3 regions of the Neobacillus sp. NPDC093182 genome follow, and region 1 is predicted to be linked to each of the others. Evidence: riboswitches for the same ligand, from Rfam matches in the RefSeq annotation. Region 1 holds a riboswitch; each other region holds the start of a gene.

Region 1 (4,290 bases):
TGCTTCTTATCAGATCGAAGGGGCAGCCTTTGAAGATGGCCGTGGACTCTCAATTTGGGATACCTTTTCCCATACACCTGGAAAGGTGGTAAATGGAGATAACGGAGACGTTGCCTGTGATTCGTACCATAGATATGAGGAAGACATTAAAATGATGAAGGAGCTGGGGATTGATACCTATCGATTTTCAGTTTCCTGGCCCCGTATTTTTCCGAATGGTACAGGTGATATCAACCGTAAGGGATTAGAATTCTATCATAAATTTGTTGATAAATTAATAGAAAATGGAATTGAACCAATGTGTACACTCTATCATTGGGATCTTCCACAAGCTTTACAAGACAAAGGCGGCTGGGCAAACCGTGATAGTGTTGAAGCTTTTGTGGAATATTCAGAGACGATGTTTAAGGAATTTAATGGGAAAATAAAAAAATGGATTACGCTAAATGAACCATTATGTATTTCATATATTGCTAATTATGCAGGTGCCCATGCGCCTGGAAATACAGACTTACAACTAGCGACCGATATTTCTCATCATCTATTGGTGGCCCATGGCCGGACTGTTCAAAAATTTAGAGAGCTTGGCATAAATGGTGAAATTGGCTATGCTCCAAATACAACATGGTTCGAACCATTTAGCAATAGGCCAGAAGATGTTGAGGCATGTTACAGAGAGATTGATCATCAAGTTAGATGGTTTATGGATCCTGTGTTTAAAGGGGAATATCCTCAGCATTTAGTGGACTGGTTTAAGGAGAAAGGTGTGGAGCTTTCTATAGAGGAAGACGATATGGAAATCATCCAACAGCCAATTGATTTTTTAGGAATTAATTATTATGCAGGTCAAATTGGACGATATAAGGAGAATACTGGGCTATTTAATTGTGAAACGGTAGAAATGGGATATGAACGTACCGATATAGGGTGGCCAGTTTATCCGGAAGGATTTTATAAAGTATTAACATATGTGACAGAAAGATATGGAAATGTACCCATTTATATTACTGAAAATGGGGCATGCTACAATGATGAGCCTGTCTTCGGCACTATAAAAGACAACAGGAGAATTAAATACCTTCAGCAGCATTTAACAGCCTTAAGCAGAGCTATAGAATCAGGAGTGAATATTAAAGGTTACTTCTTGTGGTCTATGTTGGATAATTTTGAATGGGCAGAAGGGTATAGTAAGAGGTTTGGAATTGTCCATGTTGATTTTAATACCTTAATACGTTGGAAAAAAGACAGTTATTATTGGTATAAAAAAGTGGTGGATAATAATTGGTTTGAGTATTAGGTTAATCATTTGAAAAAACAGAGTGTTATTTGTTGTTGTTGACAAAGTATTTAATTACTATTAAACTTATAAAATATTGAAAATACTATCGCAATAAAAAATTTAATAATTAGCAGCTATGAATGCTATGGATCAAACTATAGCAGGAGCAGCTTCTGGAGAGACCGCTAGAATTTTAGCGGCGCCGAAGGGTTCACAATCTCAGGCAAAAGGACAGAAGAGTACTGAATATTTATTTGTTATGCTGATATTCATTAGCATGACAACTATTATTTGTTATTCTTAGACCTAAGAGATTGGAGAACATCCAATCTCTTTTTTTTATTGGGTAAATCTATTGCTCATCGTTTCACATTAAAAGTAGTTTTAGGGAGGAATTTGTTTTGGCACAGCAAGAATTAAAGAGGGATTTAAAAAATCGGCATGTTCAATTAATTGCCATTGGCGGAACCATTGGCACTGGGTTATTTTTAGGGTCAGGTAAAGCGATACAACTGGCAGGTCCATCCATCATCTTTGCATATTTAATCGTGGGTATCGCCGTTTTTTTCGTTATGAGGGCGCTAGGGGAACTCCTGTTGTCTAAAGCAGGTTACCAATCGTTTACCGATATTGCAGAAGATTATCTTGGACCTCGGGCAGCATTTATAACAGGATGGACATATTGGTTTTGTTGGATTATGGTTGCTATGGCTGATGTTATTGCAGTTGGAGTCTATATACAATATTGGTTTGACATTCCGCAATGGGTACCTGCTATCATCTCATTAATCATTTTATTAGGACTTAATCTATTAACGGTAAAGCTTTTTGGTGAATTGGAGTTTTGGTTTGCTTTAATAAAAGTAATTACTATTCTCGTATTAATTGGTATTGGGGTTATATTGCTTGTGATGGGATTCAAGACCGATGCTGGAACGGTAACAATTCAAAATCTTTGGGAACATGGAGGACTGTTTCCGAACGGAATTTCAGGTTTCTTACTATCATTCCAAATGGTTGTATTTGCATATGTGGGAGTTGAGCTAGTGGGTGTATCGGCAGCGGAAACCTCCAATCCAGAAAAGAATATCCCATCGGCTATTAATAAAATTCCTGCAAGAATTCTTTTTTTCTACGTAGGTGCATTGATTATCCTACTATGTGTGAATCCCTGGACCCAGCTAAATGCAGCAGAAAGCCCATTTGTAAAAACATTTAGTTTGGTCGGAGTTCCTATTGCCGCAGGAATTATTAATTTTGTTGTATTAACTTCAGCCGCTTCTGCCTGCAACAGCGGTTTGTTTTCAACAAGCCGGATCCTTTTCAATTTAAGCAAAAATAATCAGGCTCCATCTAATTTTGCAAAACTGAATAGAAATTATGTACCAAGTAACGCATTATGGACATCCACGCTTGTGGTATCGGTCGGTGCGCTTTTGAGTAAACTTATTCCGGCACAAGCTTTTGGAATCGTGACAACCATTAGTGCCATTTGTTTTATTTGGGTTTGGGGTGTTATATTAATTTGTCATATAAAGTATAAGAAAACACGCCCGCAATTACATGCTAAATCAACATTTAAAGCACCATTCACACCATTTATTAATTATGCGGTCCTAACGTTGTTTGCTATGATTCTTATCATTATGCTGGCTGCCGAAGAAACACGTCCTTCCTTATTGTTGACACCTCTATGGTTTATACTATTATTTATTTTGTATTCCAATAGAGGAAAAAAGGAAAAAGATATCAAACTATCAGCATAAATGTTTTAGAAAAACAGAAAACCACCCTGCGCCGTTAGAGCAGGGTGGTTCTCCTATCCTGTCACCTTAAATATCATCTACAATGATATAGGTTGCTTTAATGGGTCCATGAACGCCAACAACTAGGATCATTTCGATGTCTGCTGAGTTGCTGGGTCCTGTGATGAAGTTAATGCAGGAGGCGATTTGTTCGCCGTTTTTTACTTTTTCATTTATGATACGGGCCGCTTGTGTCATGCGGGGAACGATGCTGCTTTTCGGGATTATTATGATGGAAGTCGCAGGTAAAAAGCTGACTGTTCTCCCTTTATCCTTGCTGCTAAAGAGAACGGCTGTGCCTGATTCCGCCAATGTTACATCACTGATCGTAATTCCGATATTTGCAGCCTCGGCCTTTGCGATATTTTCTTCGCCTTTTGTATGATCCCAAATATGAAGATCAATTCCCTCTTGAGGCCATTCTTCCTTCATTAATTTTTCGAGGCCAAATTGTGAAAAGCGTTCATCTTTCCAGGTGACAATTGGGCCGCCGCCATTGTGGTTTACCACTTCTTTTAATGAGTCAGATAGATTAGCACTTGAGGTCATGACAAAATTCGTATGGATATTTTTACATTGTTCCCGTAATACGTCCACAAGCTCATCTTGTGAGCTGCCTTTTAGAACTTCATCTTGGGGATGAAAATTCCAGATGGGTCTTTCTATTTCCATTTTTTGTTTACGGCCTAGCCGGCTGGCTATTTTTCCTAAAAATGCATCGCGATTCTGTATGGTACCTATCATGAATGATTTCCACCTTTCGGACGATTTTTAAACCAATCACGGAATCTTTCTTTATTTGGTGCAGGGAAATCCCTTGATTCTGTCCATGCTTTTAAAGGGCCCGGACCTTTTGAGATTTTTTCATCCTGCGTAAATGGCGACATTACCGGCGCTGCCAGTTTTGAACCAAATTTATAAAGAGCAGGGGAGGATGCACCAAAACCGAATGCCTTCATCAAAAGCTTTTCAGAGATCGGAGCTCGTCCTTCTTTTTCCACGATGACTTGGCGATGTTTATGAAGAAGCTGATGCAGTGGAATTTTGACCGGACATGCCTCTGTACAGGCCCCGCATAAAGTCGAGGCATAGGGTAGCTCTTTATAATCATCATATCCGCCTAGTAACGGTGATAGCACCGCACCGACAGGACCAGAATAGATGGAACCGTATGAATGGCCGCCGACATGTCGATAAACGGGACAG
Region 2 (4,290 bases), on a different contig from region 1:
TGAAAGTGGATTGCTTGAAACAACAAATAAAGACTTATTTGCATGGACAATTTCCTCTAGTTCTTTTAACGGTTCAATTCTTCCGAAGAAATTTGGGTACTGCACGATGACTGCGGCAATTTCTTCATTTGCCAATCCCTTTAATGCTTCAATATCTGTAATTCCCTCGTTAACTGGTACTTCAATCACTTCAAGATACTGACCTTTTGCATAAGTTTTTAGGACTTCCCTTGACTCAGGATGAACAGCACCAGAAACAATAATCTTTTTGCGTTTCGTATGACCCGCGCTCAACATCGCTGCTTCTGCCAATGCGGTTCCGCCATCATACATGGAGGAGTTTGCTACATCCATACCAGTTAACTCACAAATCATCGTCTGGAACTCAAAAATGGCTTGGAGCTCCCCTTGGGAAATTTCAGGTTGATATGGTGTATAGGCTGTATAAAATTCAGAGCGTGAAATAACATGGTCAACGATTACCGGCATATAGTGGTCATAAACTCCTGCACCTAGAAAGGATACATTTGTTTTTAAATCGGCATTACGAGAAGCCATTCGGAATAGTTCTTTCATCAAAGAAGTCTCAGATTTTGCAGCTTTGATGTTGTATTCCCCTTTAAATCTAACCTTTTCAGGAATATCGCTGAATAATTCATCGACGGATTTAACGCCAATTGTTTCGAGCATTGCCTTTTTATCTGCTTCAGTCATAGGTAAATATCGATGTTTCATAAACCTAATCTCCCCTCGTGTTTACTTTTCTCGTTTATAAAAAGGTGTTGGTACGACTTTCGCCTTCAAGCGTTTTCCGCGAATTTCAACCTCAATTTCTGATTCAAGACCTGCGTATTCATTTTTAATTAGCACAAGTCCAATATTCTTTTTCAAGGATGGTGATTGCGTTCCCGTTGTCACTTCCCCAATCAGTTCCTCACCTTTATAGACAGGGTAACCATGACGCGGTATTCCACGGTCAATCATTTCAATTCCAACTAATTTTCTTGCAGCACCCTGTTCCTTTTGCTGTTTAAGTACTTCTTTACCGATAAAATCAGCTTCTTTATTTAACTTAACTGCAAAGCCGATACCTGCTTCCAGCGGGGTGATTTCAGGAGACAATTCTTGGCCATAAAGCGCAAGAGTCGCTTCAAATCTAAGAGTATCCCTGGCGCCTAAACCACAAGGAACGACCCCTTCCTCTTGCCCAGCAGATAAAATCGCCTTCCAAAGTTCTACTGCGTCTGACGCATCGCAATATATTTCAAAGCCATCCTCGCCTGTATAACCAGTTCGTGAGACCAGTGCGTTTTTTCCTTTAATCGTTACTTCCTGTTGGAACTTAAAGAATCCAATGCTACTTAGATCAGTATCACCTGCCAGCTGTTGAAGTACTTTTTCAGCAATCGGGCCTTGCAGCGCCAATTGAGCCATTTTTTCAGACAAATTATCGATCGAAACATTGCCCTCTAAATGGTCCTCAAGCCATTTATAGTCCTTTTCGATATTGGAAGCATTAACAACTAGTAAATAATGATTGTCTTCTATTTTATAAACAAGAAGATCATCAACAGTGCCGCCATTTTCATAGCACATTGCATTATATTGTGCTCCGCCATTTTTAATTTTTGATATGTCGTTTGTTAACATCTTTTGCAAATAGCTAAGACTGTCTGGTCCCGTGACGATGATTTCCCCCATATGCGAAACATCGAATAAACCAGCTTTTGTGCGGACTGCCTCATGTTCTTCCTTGATGCTTGAGAATTGAACAGGCAGCTCCCAGCCTCCAAAGTCAATCGTTTTTCCACCATATTCTTTATACACTTCGAATAGCGGTGTCCGTTTTAATTCAGTCATCAATAATCCCCCTTCAACTAAAGATGTTTTTCATTTGTTGTTCCATAAATCCAGGGCATAATAAACAAAAAAGGACAGAAACCTCCCTTTAACAAAAGAAGGTCTCTGTCCTTGCACCTGAAAGTTTACCTTAGATGGCTTTCCCCTTTGGTGGCTGCTCAATTTTGTCAGCACTCTCCAGAGCTGCGTCAAACAAGAGTTCTTTTGCCTGAGAGATTCACACATCGTGCTTGCTCCTTCGGCGCTACATTTGTAGTCTCTCCCCTTGTCATCATCCGCATTATAATATTTTCAAATTCGGGTCATACTAAAATATACATCTGAGAAATTTATTTTATTGCAATAATTAAAACATTCAAATCTATTACCATCCTACCATTAAAGCATAAGGTGAGCAATAAATTTTTGTGCATTAAGGAGCTGAAACCATGACTGTTGAAATAGAATTTGATTCCTCCTGGCAGGATGAATTTTTACATAGAATTGAGAACGATGGACCATGGGGAAATTGGGACCTTTTTAAACTGGCAGTCGGCGTTGAAAAACACCTGATTATCCCTGAATTTGAAGGCTTGCAGGCACCCAAACATTTGCCTAATCTGACGCCGCTTCCACACCAGCTCGAGACGGCAAAACAAGTAATTGAGAATATGAATGGAAAGGCCATTCTTGCCGATGAAGTTGGGCTGGGAAAAACGATAGAAGCTGGTCTTATTTTAAAAGAATACATGATTCGTGGACTTGTAAAAAAAGTTCTCATTCTTGTCCCAGCCTCTTTAGTAACCCAATGGTCTTATGAATTGAATAGTAAATTCTTTATACCCGCAGTTTCTCAAAAGAAAAGCTATGTTTGGGAACAATGCGATGTTGTCGTTTCGTCTATTGATACAGCAAAACGGGATCCACACCGTGATATTATCTATAAGCAGGACTATGATTTAATCATTATTGATGAAGCACACAAGCTAAAGAATAATAAAACAAAAAACTATGAGTTTGTTCAAAATCTAAAGAAGAAGTTTTGTCTGCTTCTCACTGCTACACCCATTCAAAACCGAATTGGTGAAATTTTCAACCTCGTATCCCTATTAAAACCTGGACATTTAGGCAGTGAAACAGCCTTTTTTGATAAATACAAACGGGATGCACGTTCATTAAATGATAATGAGCATTTAAAAGAGCTAGTTAATAAGGTAATGATTCGAAACCGCCGCGCCGATACAGGCATTGAATGGACCAAGAGACATGTTGAAACCATACCGATCGAATTTACACCACAGGAAAAAGAATTGTATCAAGCCATCACTGATTTAAAGAGCGAAGGCGATTGGGTACAAACAAGTGCATTCTCGGTGATGACTTTACAGAGGGAAGCATGCAGCAGCAGAGAGGCCGTTTTTTATACGCTTAAGAACATGCTTCAGAAAAAAGAAAACCCTACAAAGGAATTTGAAGAGCAGATTCAACATTTAATTTCAAAAGTGGAAGCAGTTCCATCCAACTCTAAAGCAGAAAAGGCTTTGGAACTGATTCAAAAAATAGATGATAAGGTTATTATTTTCACCGAATACAGAGCAACCCAAATGTACCTGCAATGGTATTTAAAACAAAACGGGATATCATCCGTTCCGTTCCGCGGGGGCTTTAAACGAGGTAAAAAAGATTGGATGCGCGAGCTATTTCAAAAGCATGCACAGGTACTCATCGCGACAGAAGCAGGTGGTGAGGGAATTAACCTTCAATTCTGTAATCATATTATTAATTTCGATTTACCGTGGAATCCAATGAGACTGGAGCAAAGAATCGGAAGGATCCATCGTCTGGGGCAGGAAAAGGACGTTATGATCTATAATTTTGCAATCCAAAACACAGTGGAGGAACATATATTAAAACTTCTATATGAAAAAATTGAACTTTTTGAAAAAGTAATAGGTGATTTGGACGATATTTTAACGAAGTTAGACTTTGGAAGTATTGAAGATCATTTAATTGATATTTTTGGACAATCCTGCTCTGAGGGTGAGATGCGGATTAAGATGGAAAATCTTACATCTATGATTGATTTAGCTAAAGATATGCAAAAGGAGGATTCACATGCAGCAGCTGGAAATTCATAACTTTCTCATACGCTATTTTCAAGCTAATGAATGTGAAATAACAGAAAATGGTCCAGGATACTTAACGGTTCAATTAACAATTGAGCTCGATAAGGAATTAATGAATCGGCCTTTTTATTGGCATTACCTAGAAAAAACTGGCGGTATTCCAAATCCGATGAAGCTTACGTTTATTACGAACCCACAGATAGCACCGGAACATATTAAGGGAGAAACCGTTCATTTTGGTTCTCCTCGTCTGCACCAAATTTTTCAATCAACCAAAAAGCTTGCAAGCTACATCAGGCTTTATGAGAATCATCGGAACGGCCAA
Region 3 (4,290 bases), on a different contig from region 1:
ATTTTCACGGCATCCCCGCCAGAAATTCCACTTGGTGCGGCTGAGGCATCTTTTATACCGCTATCAACGGCTTCTTTCATTTTGAGCAAGCGCTCTTCCATCATGCTAATAATGGTCTCTTTGTCTCTTCCTGATTTTTCTGTTTCCATCATTAGCATGATTTCACCAATGGTTTTTTGTTCTCTTTCACAAACCTCAATCAGCTCTTTCATGGACTGTATCTTCATCATATTGCCTCCATCAGTACTTTCCCTCTTGGTTGGTAAGAACGGGCAAGGACCGTAAAGTCATCGCCTGCACTTAAACGAATATCTACCATCATCTCGTTAATCATAAAGATTTTGGATAAGCCGCCACCAAGTGACGCACCACCAACCTTTATAAGACGATCATCGTGTTTCACTGTTACCAAAGTTGTATTCGGGTGATCATAGTACTCACAGCTATCTTCAAATTCGAAATGGTACTGCATCCCAGCCTCTTTTGCCCACTCCAATGAATGTTTTATCCTTGTATCGTCGGTGTCCATCCCAAGCAATCCGCCAAGAAGTGCTTTATCTGTTCCATGTCCTTGGTAGGTTTCAGCAAAGGAATCATAAAATACAATATTGACCTCTTGCGGATAATCTCCTACAAGTTCATAAATAAATTTCCCAATCGATACGACACCGGCTGTATGTGAACTCGACGGTCCGACCATAATAGGGCCAATAATGTCAAAACAACTCTGAAATTCCATCCTCATGCTCCCTTCTTATACTGTGATTGCCTGTTGAAATAACGGATAGGCACTACAAATGGCTTTGGTTGTTTCTTTTGCTTTCTCAAGAACGACTTTGTCGCCTTTGCTCTTCAGAACAGCTGCGATGACTTCCCCGATTTTCACCATTTCATCCTGCTTCATACCACGCGTCGTTAAAGCCGCAGTTCCCATGCGGATACCACTCGTTACAAATGGCTTTTCTGGATCATATGGAATCGTATTTTTATTAACCGTAATGCCGGCTTCTTCTAATAACTTTTCTGCTTCTTTTCCAGTTAAATTCCACGGACGTAAATCTAATAGGACAATATGATTATCGGTTCCACCAGAAACAAGCGCTGCGCCTTGCTTTTTTAATGTTTCTCCTAATGTTGCTGCATTTACAATGATTTGTTTCGCATAGTCCTTAAAGCTTAGCTGCAATGCTTCATTGAATGCAACGGCCTTAGCCGCAATAATATGCATCAGCGGTCCGCCTTGAATTCCTGGGAACACCGATTTATTAATGGCTTTTATCATTTCTTCATCATTTGTTAAAATAATGCCGCCGCGCGGTCCTCGGAGCGTCTTATGCGTAGTACTCGTTACAACATCCGCATAAGGAACCGGTGATGGATGAAGACCCGCTGCAACTAGTCCTGCAATATGCGCCATATCCACCATTAATTTTGCGCCAACTTGATCTGCAATTTGTCTAAACCGTGCAAAATCAATCGTTCTAGGGTAAGCGCTTGTTCCGGCAATAATCAATTTAGGTTTTTCTTTTTTCGCGATCGTTTCCAGTTCATCGTAATCAATCAATTGAGTATCTTCTCTGACACCATAGGACACTACCTCAAACCATTTTCCTGAAACACTAACAGGACTTCCGTGCGTTAAGTGTCCGCCATGTGAGAGGTTCATCCCCATCACTTTATCACCAGGTTGAAGGAGAGCGAAAAATACAGCGAAGTTTGCCTGCGCACCTGAGTGAGGCTGAACATTGGCATATTTAGCACCAAACAACTGAGTTAGGCGGTTAATGGCAACTTGTTCTGCCACATCGACAAATTCACATCCACCATAGTAACGCTTCCCTGGATAGCCCTCCGCATATTTATTCGTCAACACACTTCCCATTGCTTCTAAAACATCTTGACTTACGAAATTTTCAGAGGCAATCAGTTCCAACGTTTGATGCTGACGCTGCTGCTCTTTCTGAATTGCTTCAAAGATAGTGGAATCATTTTGTTGTAAACTCATTCCCGTTTCCCCCTTGATTGTTGTATTGGCTACCTCTTCTGTGATTAGAACCTTTTTTTTGCACGCAAAAAAGGACAGAAAAGGGTAGCACTAGGCTTTCTTCTACCCTTCTCTGTCCTTTTACCTGAGAGTTTAAGTCCGATTAAGAACCTTCCCCTTTGGTGGCATATAACGTATATGCGCTCTCCAGAGCTGCGTCCAATTGTGGTTCCATCTACCTGAGAGATTTGTTCCAAGGGTCTTTTTGGAACTTGCTCCTTCGGTGGCGTGTAAATTTGCACTCTCCCACAACCATCTTCCGCTTATTCATTTTTATTATTTTCAGAATAATAGTAACACTTATACAAGTCAAGCTTTTTGTAAGCGGAAACATTTTTATTTTAAAAAATCCGCCTAATTTCCTACTACTTCTTGTTGATTCTCCTGCTCCACATCATCTGTCTTCTTGATCATCATCTTATAAATCGCTATCAGCATGATGAACCAAACAGGTGTTACAAATAAGGCGATACGAGTGTCTTCCGCAAGCCCAAGTACAACTAGCACAAACGCTAAGAAAGCAAGGATTAAGTAATTGGAAAATGGATAGAGCGGTAATTTAAATTTGTTCACTTTCGCTAAATCTGGTCTGGTTTTTCTGTATTTTAAATGACTGATGACCGTAATTCCCCAAATAAAGAGGAAACATACAGTAGAAATACTTGTAATCAGCGTAAAAACTCCTTCTGGCATCACATAGTTCAATATAACGGCAATTAGAATGACTATAGTGGAGAAGAACAATGCATTGGAAGGTACTTTACGGGAATCCAGTTTCGCTAATGGTACAGGTGCATTTTTGTCTTTGGCAAGCGCGTATACCATCCTGCTTGTACTGAAGATGGCGCTGTTACAAGCCGATGCTGCTGAGGTTAGGACAACAAAATTGACAATACCAGCCGCTGCTGCTATGCCAACTGCCACAAAGACTTGGACAAATGGGCTTTTCGCTGGATCAATCGCATTCCACGGATAAATACTCATGATGACTATGAGGGCACCAATGTAGAAAATCAAAACTCGTATAGGGATATTATTTATTGCTTTTGGGATTACTTTCTCTGGGTCTTCTGTTTCACCTGCTGTAAGGCCAACAAGTTCAATCCCAACAAACGCAAACACTACCATTTGGAATGACAAAATAAAACCATTAATGCCATTCGGGAACATGCCGCCGTGGCTCCATAAATTCGTGAAACTAGATGTGCCTGAATTTGTGGAAAAGCCTTTAACGATCATGAATATCCCAACCACAATTAGTGCAAGAATCGCAATGACTTTGATTAAGGCGAACCAGAATTCCATTTCGCCAAATAGCTTTACGGTTGCTAAGTTCATAAAGAGCAGAACGACAAGTGCAATTAATCCTGGCATCCACTGTGGTACGTCCGGAAACCAAAACTGTGTATAGAGACCAACGGCTGTTAAATCGGCCATTGCGATGGAAATCCAGCAAAACCAGTAGGTCCATCCCGTAATAAATGCTGCCATATTACCTAAATAGTCTCTAACAAAATCAACAAAAGAATGATATTTCAAGTTGGATAGAAGCAGTTCTCCGAGTGCACGCATGATTAAAAAGCAAATGGTACCTGTAATCAAGTACGCAAATAAAATCGATGGACCTGTTAAATGAATCGATTTTCCTGCTCCTAGAAATAATCCTGTTCCAATAGCCCCGCCAATAGCGATAAGTTGAACGTGCCTGTTTTTTAAACCCCGCGACAATTTTTGTTCCTGCAAATGAATCCCCTCTTTCTTCTTTTCCAGGATAGGTAATATCCCTATAAAAGTTTAATTTACTTAGTCAAATCGGCAGAAATAAGCGCTTACATTTTTTAAAGTAAATACTTTACCTGATCAACCTTATTGGAAACCGAAAAATATGGACTCCCCAACTATTCGTTTTGCGTTTAACACCCTCCTTTTTCTGTTTTTCTCTATTTTTCTCCACAAAAAAAGGACAGAGAAAAATAGGCGTATCCCTATTTTTCTCTGTCCTTTTACCTGAGAGTTTAACTCCTTTGGTGGCACATGGCGCTCTCCAGAGACGCGTCCTATTGTGGTCCTTTTACCTGAGAGATTGAGCCCAATTTTGGGACTTGCTCCTTCGGTGCTAAACAATGCGTTTAGTCTCTCCCACAATAATCATCCGCTAGTATGAATATAAATATATACTAGTTTATCAAAATCAAGATGTCAAATTAATTTTCAGAATTTAAACACTATTATAAATTAACAGAAGC

What was found. A riboswitch is a leader RNA that binds a small molecule or an ion and turns the genes downstream of it on or off. The one in region 1 is predicted to bind glycine.
Region 2: linked by a shared signal. The riboswitch ahead of gcvT (glycine cleavage system aminomethyltransferase GcvT) and the one ahead of ACIQAA_RS12425 (amino acid permease) in region 1 are both predicted to bind glycine.
Region 3: linked by a shared signal. The riboswitch ahead of glyA (serine hydroxymethyltransferase) and the one ahead of ACIQAA_RS12425 (amino acid permease) in region 1 are both predicted to bind glycine.

The regions. Positions count from the first base shown of each region.
Region 1 covers NZ_JBIVOI010000006.1:20,215-24,504, forward strand. Annotated here, with positions in the region: gene ACIQAA_RS12420 (GH1 family beta-glucosidase) at 1-1,297, shown strand, start outside; glycine riboswitch at 1,443-1,524, shown strand; gene ACIQAA_RS12425 (amino acid permease) at 1,681-3,045, shown strand; gene ACIQAA_RS12430 (LutC/YkgG family protein) at 3,112-3,828, opposite strand; gene ACIQAA_RS12435 (LutB/LldF family L-lactate oxidation iron-sulfur protein) at 3,825-4,290, opposite strand, start outside.
Region 2 covers NZ_JBIVOI010000001.1:438,203-442,492, forward strand. Annotated here, with positions in the region: gene gcvPA (aminomethyl-transferring glycine dehydrogenase subunit GcvPA) at 1-735, opposite strand, end outside; gene gcvT (glycine cleavage system aminomethyltransferase GcvT) at 757-1,860, opposite strand; glycine riboswitch at 2,047-2,135, opposite strand; gene ACIQAA_RS02340 (DEAD/DEAH box helicase) at 2,289-3,977, shown strand; gene ACIQAA_RS02345 (YqhG family protein) at 3,955-4,290, shown strand, end outside.
Region 3 covers NZ_JBIVOI010000007.1:105,349-109,638, forward strand. Annotated here, with positions in the region: gene sdaAA (L-serine ammonia-lyase, iron-sulfur-dependent, subunit alpha) at 1-227, opposite strand, end outside; gene ACIQAA_RS14255 (serine dehydratase beta chain) at 227-739, opposite strand; gene glyA (serine hydroxymethyltransferase) at 755-2,005, opposite strand; glycine riboswitch at 2,201-2,303, opposite strand; gene ACIQAA_RS14265 (amino acid permease) at 2,399-3,787, opposite strand; glycine riboswitch at 4,037-4,095, opposite strand; glycine riboswitch at 4,098-4,196, opposite strand.